DNA from 2 places in the Streptomyces sp. NPDC007025 genome. Region 2 is predicted to be linked to the other one. Evidence: riboswitches for the same ligand, from Rfam matches in the RefSeq annotation. Region 2 holds a riboswitch; the other holds the start of a gene.
What was found. Region 2 has a riboswitch for cobalamin ahead of ACFYMO_RS22210 ((2Fe-2S) ferredoxin domain-containing protein). Riboswitches for the same ligand answer to the same signal wherever they lie in the genome.

Region 1: linked by a shared signal. The riboswitch ahead of ACFYMO_RS08730 (ABC transporter substrate-binding protein) and the one ahead of ACFYMO_RS22210 ((2Fe-2S) ferredoxin domain-containing protein) in region 2 are both predicted to bind cobalamin.

What each region holds. Positions count from the first base shown of each region.
Region 1 covers NZ_JBIAFT010000003.1:522,543-529,958, reverse strand. Annotated here, with positions in the region: gene ACFYMO_RS08755 (DUF5685 family protein) at 1-61, opposite strand, end outside; gene thrS (threonine--tRNA ligase) at 379-1,677, shown strand; gene ACFYMO_RS08745 ((2Fe-2S)-binding protein) at 1,775-2,578, opposite strand; gene ACFYMO_RS08740 (ABC transporter ATP-binding protein) at 2,575-3,417, opposite strand; gene ACFYMO_RS08735 (FecCD family ABC transporter permease) at 3,414-4,454, opposite strand; gene ACFYMO_RS08730 (ABC transporter substrate-binding protein) at 4,471-5,424, opposite strand; cobalamin riboswitch at 5,636-5,817, opposite strand; gene ACFYMO_RS08725 (hypothetical protein) at 6,346-7,077, opposite strand; gene ACFYMO_RS08720 (germacradienol/geosmin synthase) at 7,234-7,416, shown strand, end outside.
Region 2 covers NZ_JBIAFT010000011.1:145,307-152,722, forward strand. Annotated here, with positions in the region: gene ACFYMO_RS22195 (NAD(P)-binding domain-containing protein) at 1-978, opposite strand, end outside; gene ACFYMO_RS22200 (YjbQ family protein) at 1,094-1,516, shown strand; gene ACFYMO_RS22205 (ferric reductase-like transmembrane domain-containing protein) at 2,754-3,743, shown strand; cobalamin riboswitch at 3,814-3,938, shown strand; partial or broken gene ACFYMO_RS22210 ((2Fe-2S) ferredoxin domain-containing protein) at 4,065-4,407, shown strand; gene ACFYMO_RS22215 (ABC transporter ATP-binding protein) at 4,743-5,612, opposite strand; gene ACFYMO_RS22220 (iron chelate uptake ABC transporter family permease subunit) at 5,609-6,580, opposite strand; gene ACFYMO_RS22225 (ABC transporter substrate-binding protein) at 6,670-7,416, opposite strand, start outside.

The DNA of each region.
Region 1 (7,416 bases), on a different contig from region 2:
TCCACTCGGCCCTGAGCGCCTCCGGCAACCGGTGCCTGCACGGTCTGACGATCCCGAACACATGCTCCCCCGTACATCGATCGACTGCCGCGGTGCCGCGCGCAGTGCCGCGATGCTATCCACCGCCCGGACCGGCGCCCCCGGAACCCCGGACGGCGGGACGAGGACGGGGCGGCCCGGCCCCGGAAATCCGGCGGACGGACGCGGCCCGCGCTGCTACGTTGCCTGCATGCAGCAGCGCGCCGTACAGATCGCCAGGACGACGACGCCGGACGAAGTCCCGGCGCGCTGACCGACGTACCCGTCAAGCCCCGGGCCGAGTGCCCGGGGCTTCGTCGTCCCCCTCGGGCGCGGCCCGTGCCCCCGAGGGAGGACCCCATGACCGCAGCCCGCCACGACCACCGGTCGCTCGGCCGCGAGTTGCAGCTCTTCGGCACCGATCCGCTGATCGGCGCCGGACTGCCCTACTGGCTGCCGGACGGCGCCACCGTCCGGCATGCGCTGGAGGAGTACATCCGCGGCGTCGAGCGCCGCGCCGGGTACCGGCACGTCTGCTCGCCCGTCCTCGGCAAGCGCGAGCTGTACGAACTCTCCGGCCACTGGGACCACTACGCCGACGACATGTTCCCGCCCCTGGAGCGGCGCGCGGGAATCGCCGAGGGAGACCCCGAGAGGGACCCCGCGGCGGACGAAGCGGACGACGGGGCGGGGGACCGGGCCGGGGAGGTGCTGGTGCTGCGCCCCAGTCTGTGCCCGCACCACGCGGTGATCTACCGCTCCCGCCCGCACAGCTACCGCGACCTGCCGCTGCGGATGGCCGAACTCGGCACCATGTACCGGGCCGAGCGCTCCGGCGTACTCGGCGGACTCACCCGGGTACGCGCCATCCAGCTCAACGACGCACACATCTTCTGCACCCTCGACCAGGTGGCGGCCGAGGCCCGGGCGGCACTGGAGCTGATCCGGGACGCCTACCGGGCGCTCGGCATCGAGGCGGCCCGCCACCGGCTCTCGCTCCCCGCGCCGGGCGGCGACCGGCTGCCCGGCCCGGACGCGTGGCAGCGGGCCACCGCGCTGCTGACCGAGGCGCTGGAGGACGCCGGGCTGCCGTACGAGGCGGCGGAAGGGGAGGCCGCCTTCTACGGGCCCAAGATCGATGTGCAGATCGCCGACGCGGCGGGCCGGGAGGCCACCCTCTCCACCGTCCAGGTCGACCTGCACCAGCCCGAGCGCTTCGATCTGCGCTACACCGGTGCGGACGGCAAAGCCCACCGGCCGGTGATGGTGCACCGCGCCGTGATCGGCAGCGTGGAGCGCGCGGTGGCGCAGCTGATCGAGGTGCACGGAGGCGCGTTCCCCGCCTGGCTGGCGCCCGTCCAGCTCGCCGTGCTGCCGGTGTCCGAAGCGGAACTGCCCGCGGGCGAGGCGTTCGTGCGCCGCTGCACCGCCGCGGGGCTGCGCGCCGAACTCGCTCCGCCCGGAAACGGCAGCCTGGGCGCCCGGGTACGGGAGGCCCGCCGGGTCTCCTACCAGGTGGTGCTCGGCCGCCGGGAGGCCGCCGCCGGACGGATCGCGGTACGGCTGCGGGACGGACGCCGGCTCGACCCGCTGCCGGCGGACGAGGTCCTCGCGCGGATCGGCGCACTGGTGGAGCGGCACAGCACCGAGCTGTGGTGACGGCCCGGCCCCGACCCCTGCCCCTTGCCCCGGATGCCGGCGGCCCGGCCCTGTCCGTCGGGCAGTGCCGTTCCGGCCGTCCATCCGTTGGGCCGGCTCAGCGTGCCGCGTAGGCGCGGAGCCGGTCGGCGCGCGGGGTCAGGCAGCAGCTCGCGCAGCGGACGGCCTCCGCGCTGGTGTAGTAGAGGCAGCAGGTGTTGCGGAGGTAGCGCAGCCGGCGGCCGCCGTCGGCGCCGGTGACCTCGGCGAGGTCACCGAGCCGCGCCAGCTCCGGCCGCGGGCCGGTGAACTCCGCCCAGCGTCGGGCCAGCTCCTCGGGCGGGCGGGCCGCGGCGGCACTCAGCGCGGTGGCGCAGCCGTGGGCCACTCCGCCGTGCAGTTGGCGCAGTCCGGCACGGGTCGCACCGCGCAGCGCGGCGGCGAGCGGCAGCAGATGGGAGTCCAGCACGGCCCCGTGGAGCGCCGCGAGCGTGCCGGCCGGTTCGGCGGAGGGCGCCGCAAGCAGCCGCGGGGTCCGCAGCCGAACGCCCGCGATCCCGTGGCCGCCGGGCCGCACCAGGACGTTCCGCGGCCGCACGTCCCACACGCGCCCGTCGAGCACCCAGCCGAGCACTGCCGCGGCCGTCACCCGCCCCGCGTACACCGCGATCAGGGTGAGTGCGGCGGCGTGTGCCGAACGGTGCCCGCTGCTCTGCGACTCGGCGGCCAGCAGCCGCTCCAGTTCGGCGCTGTCCGCGCTCAGCAGGCGGTCCGCGGGCAGCCACGCCCCGGCGGCGGTCTCCGCCGGAGGCGGCTCGCCCGGCAGCATGTGGTAGCGGGGGCCGTGCGCCGAGGCCAGGTCCGTCAGGGCGCACAGCGCCGTCAGTCCGTCCGGCTCGGCGGGCCCGTCCGAGCCGGTCATCCCCGCGCCCCTTCCCGCGGCTCCTGCGCCCCCCGCGGATCCGGCACCCCTCGCGGCTCCCGCGGCGGCAGGTACACCACCGTCGGCGCACCCGTCTCCGGATGCATGTGCACCTGGGCCCGCACTCCGTACACCTCGGCCAGCAGTTCCGGGGTGAGCACGTCCTCGGGTGTGCCGTCCGCCACGACCCGGCCCGCCTCCAGCACGTACAGCCGGTCGCAGAAGTACGCGGCGAGGTTGAGGTCGTGCAGCGCCAGCAGACCGGTGGCGGGCAGGTCCCGGACGAGCGCCAGCAACTCCCACTGATAGCGCACGTCCAGATGGTTGGTCGGCTCGTCCAGCACCAGCAGTCCGGGGTCCTGCACCAATGCGCGGGCCACCAGCACCCGCTGCCGCTCGCCGCCGGACAGCTCGTCGAAGGGCCGCCCGGCCAGCGCGGTGGCCCCCGTCCGCTCCAGCGCTTCGGCGACCCGGGCCGCGTCCGCTGCGGTGTCGCCCTCCCAGAACCGTTTGTGCGGGGAGCGGCCCATCGCCACGATCCGGCCCGCGGTCAGCCCGAACCCGCTGCCCGCGTCCTGCGGCACGGCCGCCACCCGCCTCGCCCGGGCCTTGACGCTCAGCGCGGCTGCGTCGTGGCCGCCCAGCGTGATCCGGCCGCCGGTGGGCCGCAGCGTCCCGTAGACGCACCGCAGCAGGGTGGTCTTGCCGCTGCCGTTCGGTCCGACGACCCCGACGGTCTCGCCCGGGGCGGCCCGCAGGTGCACCCCGTCCAGCAGGACGCGCCCCTGGGCCGCCCGGTAGGACACCTCCTCGACGCCCAGGTCGTGCGGTGCCGTCACCCCATCACCCCCTCGGTGCGTCGGGTGCGGCGCAGCAGCCACAGGAAGAACGGCCCGCCGGTGAGGGCCGTCAGCACGCCGACCGGGATCTCCTCGGGCGCCGCCACCGTGCGCGCCGCCAGATCGGCCAGCACCAGGAAGGCCGCTCCGCCCAGCGCCGCGACGGGGAGCAGCGCCCGGTGCCCGGCACCGACCGCCATCCGCGCCGCGTGCGGCACCATCAGTCCGACGAAGCCGATCGCGCCGCTCACCGTGACCAGCACCGCCGTCACCAGGGAGACCAGGACGAACGAGGCCGCGCGGAAGCGTCCGGTGTCCAGCCCCAGCACGGTGGCGCCCTCCTCGCCGACCAGCAGCAGGTCCAGCGGCCTGGCCAGCGCCAGCAGCAGGGCGAGCCCGGCGCCCAGCACCAGCGCGGGCAGCAGCAGGGTGTGCCAGCGTGCCTGGCCCAGACCGCCCAGCGTCCAGAAGAGGATGGCCCGCAGATGCTCGTTCTCCGCCGAGGTCACCAGTACCAGGCTGGTCAGCGCGGAGAGTATGTACTGCACCGCGACTCCGGCCAGCACCAGTCGTCCCGTCGTCACCGCCGCGCCGCTCCGCGCCATCGCGTAGACCGTGACCATCGCCAGCAGCGCCCCGGCGAACGCGCCCGCCTGCATCGAGACGGCCCCGACGCCCAGGACGACGACCAGGACGGCGCCCGTGGAGGCGCCGGAGGAGATGCCCAGCAGATACGGATCGGCCAGCGGATTGCGCACCAGCGCCTGCAGCACCGCGCCCACCAGCGCCAGTCCGGCGCCGACGACGGCGGCCAGCAGCACCCGCGGCAGCCGCACATCGAGCACGATGGTGGTGAACGGGCCCGGCTGTGCCCGGCCGGTCAGGGCCGCCAGCACGTCGGCGAGCGGGATCCGCGCCGCGCCGAGCGCCAGCCCGGCCAGCGCCCCGGCGACCAGGACGGCGGCAAGCACGCCGCACACCAGGGCACACCGCAGCGGAGCGGCGGCGGTGCGCGGCGCGGCGCCACCGCGCGTCACCCGCGTCCTCCGGGTGCTACTGCGCACCGGCGTCACCGGCGTCGTCCGGGTGCAGCTGCCGGGCCAGTGCGTCCACCGCGTCGGGCACCCGCGGGCCCAGCACCGCCGAGGAGAGCGGCAGCACGGCGAACCGCTCGTGCTTGATCGCGGGCACGTCCGCCAGCGCGGGATCCTCCAGCAGCCGCTTCTTCTTCTGCGCGACGGTCGTCCCGCCGTAGTCGTAGAGCACCACGACGTCCGGCTCGCGCTTGACGACCTGTTCCCAGGAGACGTCGGCGAACGTCTTGTCGAGGTCGGCGAAGACGTTGCGGGCGCCGGCCCGGCGCAGGATCTCGTCCCCGATGCCCGCGCCGCCCGCCGTGAACGCCGAGCTCTCCCCGCTGTCGTAGACGAACACCCGGGTGTGCTCCGTCCCCTTCAGCCGCTTCGCGGTGGCCGCCAGTTGCCGGTCCTGCTTCCGGGCCAGCGCCGCCGCGCGCTCCGGCACGCCGAAGATCCGGCCGACCTCGCGGAACTCCCGATGCAGCGTCTCGATGTCCACGTCCTCGGTGCAGGACTCCAGGTTGAGCCGGGTCCTGACGCCGCTCTCCCGCAGCGCCGCGCGCGACCGCCCCTCCGTCTTGTCGAAGGAGCTGGCGTAGCCGCCGTAGACGAAGTCCGGTGCGGCGCCCAGCAGCGTCTCCTTGGACGGGTACTTCTTCGCCAGCACGTCGATGCCGCGGTAGGCCTTCGCGTAGCGGGGCAGGATCCGGTCGTCCAGGTAGGCGGTGCCGGCCATCCGGTCCTGCAGGCCGAGCGCCAGCATGATCTCGGTGACGTGCTGGTTCATGGTCACCGCCCGGCGCGGCGGCTCGGTGAAGGTGGTCTTCTCCCCGCAGTTGGTGACGGTGTACGGGAAACCCTCGGCGGAGGAGCCGCGCGCGTCCCCGCCCCCGCCGCCGGATCCTCCGGCGCAGGCGGTCAGGGACATCAGCAGCAGCGAGGTGAGGACCGCGCGGCCGGTGCGGTGCGGCGGGCGCGGGGGCGGGGCGGGCCGGCCGGCGGCTGCCGAGCGGGTGCGGGCGGCTGCCGGGGGACGGCCCGGCACGAGGGCGCGGATACGGCGCGGTCGGCGCATGGCCAGCAGATCCTTCTCCGTCAGAGGCCCGATCGCGGGGCCCGGCGTCGTACCGCGCCGGGGCTGTCCGGGCGCGGCCGCCAGCAGGTCTTCGGGCTCGGGACTGCGGGGGCGGTGCGCCTTCCCGGGGGCTGCGCCCCAGTGGCCTCGTGCACGCCCCAGTCCCACACCGCTGCGCGTCAGCTCCGGATTCGCACCGGATTCCCTGACCCGATCAAGGGTTTGACTGGCTGCTGCAACGTACCACGCACCCGGACGCCGGGGACGGGCGCGGCAGTGCCCCGGAACCCTGCGTAGGGGGAGAGGAGAAGGGACCCCGGGGCTTTACCCGGCCCCGGGGTCCTGGGTGCCGCTCGTTCGCACGCCCTGACGGTTCATGGGCGGATCGTTCGGCGATGTCCTCGCGTGGAGCCACTCCACCACGGCGCAGCGTGGATGCGCCGGCTGGGTTCGAACCAGCGTCTCGAGGTCGTCACCGCCCCGGTTGCCGGGCGATGAACGGCGATGCTGAGCGTGGAGCGAGAGGTTGAGACTGACCGGCGCCTGCGAGACACAGTGCGGCCGGGGGTTCACACATCAGCTTCAGTTTCAGCTTTGCGCTCCTGGCGCACCCCGGGCCGACGGGGCGTCGGCCCCCTGGCCCGGGGAGTCTGGGGTGTCGGTCGTCGTGGGCACTCTCCCGGATCGGTCGGGCGGACGGCACACGGACGGCCGCACGGTCAGGATACGGAGGGCCGGGACCCTCGCACCGGAACGGGGCACCGGTGCGAGGGGTCAGGCGAACAGGTACCCGAAGACGGCCTCGCCGGCCCGCTTGTCGGCGACCTCGGTGCCGTTGGCCTCCTCGCGGGCGAACTTCACCGCGGCGGCCAGCTTGTCCAGCCGCTCCAGCAGTTCGTTGACCCGCCGGGCCGGGAGGGCCCCGGAGTACTTGACCGTGGTCCAGTAGCCGACGGGGATGTCCTCGTAGTAGACCTCGACCTGGGCCGGGTGCTTCTCGGTGGCCTCCGCCTTGACGTGGTTGCGCGGCACCTTCTTGGTGCGCACCGTGCGGACCTGCTCCGTCTTCCACCAGTCGGTGGAGGGGTCGATCTCCCACGCCTCCGCGCCGTCCAGGATCGGCAGTTTCCGCAGGAACGAGCCGAGTTCGCCCAGCTGCTTCTCCAGGAACAGCAGGTAGGAGACCGGCACGTCGGAGAGCACCGTGCGGCCGTCCACCGTGACGTCCGCGCGGGCCGAGAGGTTCGACCAGTCCTTGGTGGCCGTCACATCGAACAGCCGCGTGAGGATCTTCGCCGTTTCCTTCAGTACATCCTCGGCCTTGACCTGGACGCGGGTCGACTCCGGCGGAAGCTGCTCGCCCTCTTCGTCCTTGGGCTGGTACGTACGCGAGATACCCGCGAGCATCTGCGGTTTCGTCAGCCCGTGCTGGGCCTGCGCCAGGTCCTGCACCACCTTGGACTTGACGCCCTTCTCGACTGCGATGATCTGATTCAGCTTCGCCACGAAAGCGAAGCTAGCAGCCCGACTCGGCGCACAGCCACAGGTTTTGTTCGACGGTGCTCCGGAGCGGCCCTCACACATCCGGGTGAAAAAGGATGTTCGTCATTCCAGGGCGGGTAGGCCGACTCCGCACCGAATCGACGAGCCGAGGGACGAACGTTGTCGCAACCCTTCGAACTGCCCGACTTCTACGTGCCCCACCCCGCCCGTCTCAACCCGCACGTCGACCAGGCGCGCACCCATTCCCGGGAGTGGGCACGGCAGATGGGGATGCTGGAGGGGTCCGGGATCTGGGACACCGCCGACCTGGACGCGCACGACTACGCGCTGCTGTGCGCCTAC
Region 2 (7,416 bases):
GCCGACCAGGTGGACCCGTCGGTCCCGGGAGACCCGCGTCCCCTCCAGCCGGATGCCGCCACCGGGCTCGCGCAGGCGCAGTGGAGCGAGATGATCGATGACCGGGCGGAAGCCGGTGGCCCACAGGACCGTGTCCGCGGGCGCCCGGCTGCCGTCCGCCCACGCGACCCCGTCCTCGGTCAGCCGGGCGAACATCGGGTGCCGCTCCAGCACGCCGCTCTCGCGTGCGCGGCGCACCTGCTCGGTCATCGGCAGCCCCGTCACCGACACCACGCTGCGCGGCGGCAGGCCCTCCCGTACCCGCTCCTCGACCAGCGCCACGGCGGCCCGGCCCGCCTCCTCATCGAAGGAATCGGAGCGGAAGCGGGGCGGCCGCCGCGTCACCCACAGCGTCTCCCGCGCGACCTCGGCGATCTCCAGCAGATGCTGCACCGCGGAGGTCCCGCCGCCCACGACCACCACCCGGCGGTCCACGAAGGCGTCCGACCGCGGGCCCGGATACTGCGCCGTGTGCAACTGGCGGCCCCCGAACAGCTCCTGCCCCGGCACCCGGGGCCAGAAGGGGCGGTCCCAGGTGCCGGTGGCGTTGATCACGGCCCGTGCCGTCCAGTCGCCCTGCGAGGTCCGTACCAGCAGCCGTCCGCCCCATCCCGCGTTCCGCACCTCGCGGACATCCACCGGGCGCCGCACCCGCAGCGCGAAGGCCCGCTCGTAGGCGGCGAAGTACTCGCCGATCACCTGCGAGGACGGCCGCCCGGGGTCGGCACCGGTCAGCTCCATGCCGGGCAGCGCGTGCATGCCGTGGACGCGGCCGTACGTCAGCGTCGGCCACCGGAACTGCCACGCCCCGCCCGGCGCGGGCGCGTGGTCCAGCACCACGAAGTCCGCACCGGGCTCGAACCCGGTCCGCCGCAGGTGATAGGCGCTGGAGAGCCCCGCCTGCCCGGCCCCGACGACCACGACCGCCACGTCATTCATGCCCCTGCGAACCATCCGGCCCCCCGAAACCTTCCCGCACGTGCGCGGGGCCGCCCCTTCGACCGGAAGCGTGCCGTCGGCACGCGAGGGTGGTCCGCTTTGAGAGGATCGACTCATGGCTGAGCGCTTCACGACCCGTGAGATCGACGTCCGGACCGGCTCGCAGGAGGTGGTCCAGGATCTGACGCAGCAGTGCGGCTCCTACCTGCGGGACGTCGCCGAGGGCCGCGACGGACTGCTGAATGTCTTCACGCCGCACGCCACCGCGGGTGTGGCACTGCTGGAGACCGGAGCGGGCAGCGACGACGACCTGCTGGCCGCCCTCCGCGACCTCCTCCCCGCCGACGACCGCTGGCGCCACCGCCACGGCACCCCCGGCCACGGCCGCGACCACGTGCTGCCCGCCCTCGTCCCCCCGCACGCCACCCTGCCCGTCGTCGCGGGTCAGCTGGCCCTGGGCACCTGGCAGTCGGTGTGTCTGGTGGACACGAATGTGGACAATCCGGACCGGAAGGTGCGGTTGAGCTTCCTGGGGTGAGCCTGGTCTGACCAAGATCGGTCCTGGGCGCGGCCGCCGTATCTCCGTACTCTTCCCGGCCCGATACGGAGAAGCAGCGCGCGTTATGGACATGGATGTGGTGGAACGGCCCGGGGACGGGTGCGGGAAGTTGCCTGGTCGGCGTGCGGCGGCTGCGGCGGCTGTCCCGCATGAAGGCGGCCACAACCTCCCCGGAACGGCAGCGTGCGGCCACGGCGGTGCCGAAGCGGGTCGGAGCGTGGGTGGTGAAGGCGCCGTACCAGTCGTCACCGTGCCCCAGGGTGCGGCCGCCCGGAGATGCGCCAGGGCTCGTACTCCGCATCGGGTGAAGGGCCGGGTGTGGTGTCGCATGACGGTTGCCAGATGGTCGGGCGAGGTGAATTCGATCTTCCACTCGTTCTCCCGACGCCGCCGGCCGGCATCGGTCAAGGGCCCGAGCACGGCATCTGCCCTGGGCCCGGGCCGTCGCCTGCCCGACAACGGACCGTCCGCAGGGCGTGGGCCGGCCCGTTGGGCATGTAGTCGACGTGGTGGCGTCCTCCCGGTGCGGTGAGCTGGACGTCGCCGTTCTTGTCGGCCTTTTGCCGGAAGCCCGCGATCAGCAGCGGCTGACGCGCCGGTTGGCTGACGGCGGGTCCGGCCGGGTGGACCGGCGCGGCGTGCAGAGCCGTCACCTCTTGACGGGACTGGGAGTGGGTGCCTCCTCAGCGAACGGGGCGGTTTGGTCTCAGCGCTTCCGGGGTGTCCGGTAGGTCGCGGGCCCGGAGGCGGGAGGCCGAGGGCTTTCACACGTGGGCTGTGCGGCAGTGGGGAAGCGGTCACGTAGCTGTGCCGCTGCGCGTGACAAGTGCGTTGCGGGCTGCACGCTGACGAGGCGATGGTGCTCGGGGATACGTTGCGCCGGGTGCGGAACGGGCCGAGGGCCGGCAGCGGCCGACGCGAGGGCGGTCTACGGGTACGACCGTGGCACGGGACCAGTGGCGACTGGCGCACCGGCTACCGAGCGGAACGCAGCCTCCGCATGCCTGCAGCGCAGCAGGATCGACGCCGTCCGTCGTTTGTCGGACGGAGGGCATCACGGAACCGGCTGTCGCCCCGCTGGACCCAACTTCTGGTGTGTTCAACCACAGGACGTGGGTGTTCGTGGCTCCTTGGGGAGGAAGGTCACCTGCGGGGCGCCTGTGCGCGGATGGAGGGTGACCTCGCTTGTCACGCCGTAGACGCTCGGAAGGCCCAGATGCTGCCAGAGACGACCCCGGAGGACGACGGCACGACGGCCCCGCCGCCCGCCCGTGACAAGCGTCCTCCCGAGCGCGTCGTTCTGCGCGCCGACCTGCGCGCCGCGTTCCCCGACGCGGTCGCCGCCGTCCTGGTCACGGCGGCGGTCTTCGCGTTCCTGTACGCCCGTATGGAGTCGGGGGATTCGGCGACGGTCGCGGTCATGCCGTTCATGGACGATGCCGGAACGTACTGGATGTACCTGCTCAGCCAGGCGTTCGGCTGGTCGGGCCTGCTGTGGGCCTGGGGCACGGTCATGCTCGGTCTGCTGCTGTCGGGGCCGCGCTCCGGGCGGCTGCCGGTGTCCCGGCACGTGCTGGAACGCTGGCACCGCACCACGAGCCTGACCACGATGGCCCTGATGTCAGCGCACGCGCTGATGTTCGCGGCCGAACTCGTTCGCTACGAGGCACAGTTGGCGTGGGCCGATCGGTTGTGGGCGGGCTTCGCCGACACGTTCGTGCCCGGCTGGTACGACTCCGGCACCGGCCGGATCGCCATTCCGCTGGGGCAGGGGGCTCTGTATCTGGCCATCCCCCTGGGCCTGTTGTTCTACGCCCGGCACCGTATCGGTGCCAACACCTGGCGCCGACTGCACCGCTTCGTCATCGTCGTGTACGTGCTGAGTGTGTGGCACACCCTGCTGTACGGCACCAATGTCTGGTACGGCGAGTGGCCGCGTACCGTCCTTTGGCTGCTGCAACTCCCGGTCGCGCTACTGCTGTTGCTGCGCCTGCTGAGGCCCGCCCGGCGGGCGGAGCGGTTGAATACGCCGACGCGGCGCGCAGGCTCTTCACTGCCGGGCTGGGTGGTGCGGGCCACCGGCCGGGTGGTCGCCGCGGCCGTCGTGGTGGGCGTCGCCCTCGTGGTGGTGTCCGGCCATGACGGTGGCCGGGAACGCCCGGCCGAGCAGCCGGCGACGAGCCCGCACGAGCACGAGCCCGAGTGATCCAGGGCCGCGCACCTGGGAGCGGGGGCCGGTCGATGGGATGATGGCGGCGACAGGGCGACGACGGTCCGAGGAAGCCGGTGCGAATCCGGCGCGGTCCCGCCACTGTGATCGGTGAGCGGATCCCGAGCAGGCCACTGCCCAGCGGAGGGCGGGAAGGCCGGGACGAGCTGTGCCCCGAGAGCCAGGAGACTCACGTCGTCGCCTCCTCGACGGAGCCCGGGGCGGATCTCCCCGGAAGAGAGGGGTGGTTTCGGCGTGTCCGAGACGACGGACGGTGAGGCGTACGGCGCCGAGGTCACGGCACGACAGGTCGGTGGTGTGCCGTGCCGGGTCGTCGTGTGCCGGGACTGCTGCTGCGGCACAGCGAAAGGTGGCCGGCGTCGATCACGCGGGCCAGACCGCACGCCTGCGCGCCGAGGTGCCCGTACGCATCTCCGCCTGCCTCGATGTGTGCGACCAGGCCAACGTGGTCGTCGTGCAGCCCTCGTTCGCCGGGCGTGCGGCCGGAGCGCGACCGGTGTGGTTCGGCCTGGTGAACGACTCGGACGCGACGGAGGACATCGCTGCCTGGGTCCGGGCGGGCGGCCCCGGCGTGGCACCCCGGCCGGAGATCCTCGACCTGTACACCTTCACCCCGTCCCGCCGTCGTACGGCTTCCTGAGCGGCACCGACCGCCTCGCACAGAGCGGCAGCGGGACGAGTCCGCGGGCGGGGTGGCGCGGGCCGAGGAAGACGACGATGCCTGCCGTCGGGGGAGGGGGTAGAGGGGTTCCTTGAACTCGTCGCAGAGCGACTCGGCGATCGAGGCGACGGGGTCCGGACCGATCGGGTCCGCGAGTTGCAGCGGCCCCCCTTGAGCGGGGCGCAGCCCAGTTCAATGCGCCGTCGATGTCCGCTGGTTCCCTCTTACGCCGCATCGCGCCTGGCTGGTGGACGGGGCGAACCAGTTGCTCGCACCAGCTTCGCCGTGCGCGCGGTGCTCGGCCCGGGCCACCGTCAGTTCTTGGCCACAATGTCCAGGAAGCGGATGTGCGGCCGGTGGCCTGGGCCGGGGCGGGTGACTGCGGCGCGCACGCCGTAGACGTCGGCGATCAAGGACTCGGTCAGGGTTTCGCCCGGGGTGCCGACGGCGACCACCCGGCCCTGCTTGAGCACGACGACCTGGTCGCAGTACATGGCGGCCAGGTTGAGGTCGTGCAGGGCGACGACGCTGGTGACGGGCAGGTCGGCGACGAGGTTCAGCAGGTCGAGCTGGTGCTGGATGTCGAGGTGGTTGGTCGGTTCGTCGAGCAGCAGTTCGCGGGGTTCCTGTGCGAGTGCGCGGGCGATCTGTACGCGTTGGCGTTCGCCGCCGGAAAGGGTGTGCCAGGGCTGGTCCGCGCGGTCGGTGAGGCCGGTGCGTTCCAGGGCGGTGCGTACGGCGTTCTCGTCCGCCGTGGTCGTGGGGGTCCAGGCGCGGCGGTGTGGGACGCGGCCGAGGCGGACGACGTCCACGACCGTCAACTCGACGAGGGTGTCGGCGTGCTGCTCGACGACGGCCACGCGCCGGGCCACGGCGCGGCGGCCCCAGTCGCCGAGCGGGCGCCCGTCGAGGGTGATGACGCCGGAGGCGGGGGTGAGGACGCCGGACAGCAGCCGCAGCAGCGTCGATTTCCCCGAGCCGTTGGGGCCCAGCAGTCCGGTCACGGAGCCGGGCCGGGGGGTGAGGCTGGCACCGTCGAGGATCAGCCGTCCGTCGAGGGTGCGGCTCACGCGGTCGGCGGCGAGGGTGGGCCGCCCGGCGGGCGACCCGGTGGTCTCCGCGGCGCGATCCGGTACGGCGGGCGGCCGGGCACCGCCGTCCCGCCGCTGGGCACGGCCCGTCATCGCATCCTCCTCGTGCGGTACAGGACCAGGACGAACGCCGGAACGCCGACCAGTGACGTGACCACGCCCACCGGCACCTCCTGGGGATCCAGGACGGTACGGGCCAGGGTGTCGGCCCAGACGAGGAACACCGCCCCGGCGAGCGTGGTGACAGGCAGCAGCCGGGCGTGCCCCGGGCCGACGACGGCGCGGGCGGCGTGCGGCAGTACGAGGCCGACGAAGCCGATCGCGCCCGCCGAGCTGACCAGCGCGGCGGTCAGCATCGCGGTGACGCACAACAGCACCAGCCGGGTCCGGGCGACCGAGACCCCGAGCGTTGCCGCGGCGTCCTGGCCGAAGGCGAAGGCGTCCAGGGTCCTCGTGTACCCCAGGCACACCAGCAGTGCGAGCGCCAGGACCGCCAGGCACAGCCCCACCTCGGTCCAGTCGGCCCCGCTGAGCGACCCGAGCAGCCAGAACAGCACGCCCCGGGTGGTCTCCGCGTCGGCCGCCGTCGTCACCACGAACGAGGTCAGCGCGGAGAACAGCTGCATCGCCGCCACCCCGGACAGCACCACCCGGTCCGTCGTCCCGCCGAGCGTGTGGCTGAGCAGCAGCACCAGCGCGAAGGAACCGACCGCACCCACGAACGCGCCGCCGGAGACCGACAGGGCACCACCGCCCGCGCCGAGGACGATCACGACGACGGCGCCGGTCGACGCCCCGGAAGAGACGCCCAGGACGAAGGGGTCGGCGAGGGGGTTGCGCAGCAGCGACTGCATCACCGCGCCGCACAACGCGAGTCCGGCTCCGCACACCGCGGCGAGAAGGGTGCGCGGCAGCCGCAGGTTCCAGACGATGCCCTCACGGATCGCAGTCAGCTCCGTCGTCCCCCAGCCCAGCCGGGAGGCGACCACCGACCAGGCGTCGCCCACACCGATGTCCGCCGGACCGATGGTGATGGCCACGGCGACGGACACGACCAGCATCGCCAGACCGCCGCCCACGCCGGCTACGACGGGCAGCACAGCGGCCGCGCCTCGCGTCCGGCGGTCCGGGGACGACCGCACCATGGCTGTCATCCGGTGAGCCCGTGCTCGCGCAGCACCGCGGCAACTTTCTCCACGCCCTCGACGGTTCGGATCGTCGGGTTCATGGCCTGCCCGCTGAGCAGCACGTACCGCTTCTCCTTCACCGCTCTCATGTTCTTCGTCGCCGGGTTCGACTCCAGGAACGCGATCTTCTTCGCGGCCGACTCGGCGGTCTGCGATCTGCGGCTGAGGTCGCCGACGACGAGTACGTCGGGGTCGCGGTCGGCGACGGTCTCCCAGTTGATCTGGGGCCATTCCTGCGTGCTGTCGTCGAAGACGTTCTTCGCGCCCAGCGCGTTGGTGATGATGCCGGGCGCGCCGCAGCAGCCCGCCATGTAGGGGGATTCCTGGTTCGCGAACCAGTACAGGACGGTGGTGTTCTCGGCGTGGATCCCGGCCGTTGCCTTCGTGACCCGGCTCTTCAACCGGTCGATAAGCTGCTCGCCACGCTTCTCCACCCCGAAGATCCGGGCGAGCTCCCGTACCTCGCGGTAGACGGTCTCCATAGCCAGGGGCTTGGTCCGTTTGCCGTCGCCGTCGCCGCTGTTGTCCTTGCCCTCGCAGTCGGCGGGAGACAGGTACGTGGGCAACCCGAGCTCGTCGAACTGCTCTCGGGTGGCCACCCCGCCCTTGCCCAGGGTGGAGGCGAAGGAGGAGGCGACGAAGTCCGGTTCGGTGCCGAGTACCCGCTCGAACGACGGCTGGTCGTCAGCGAGCCGGGGCACCTTCGCGTT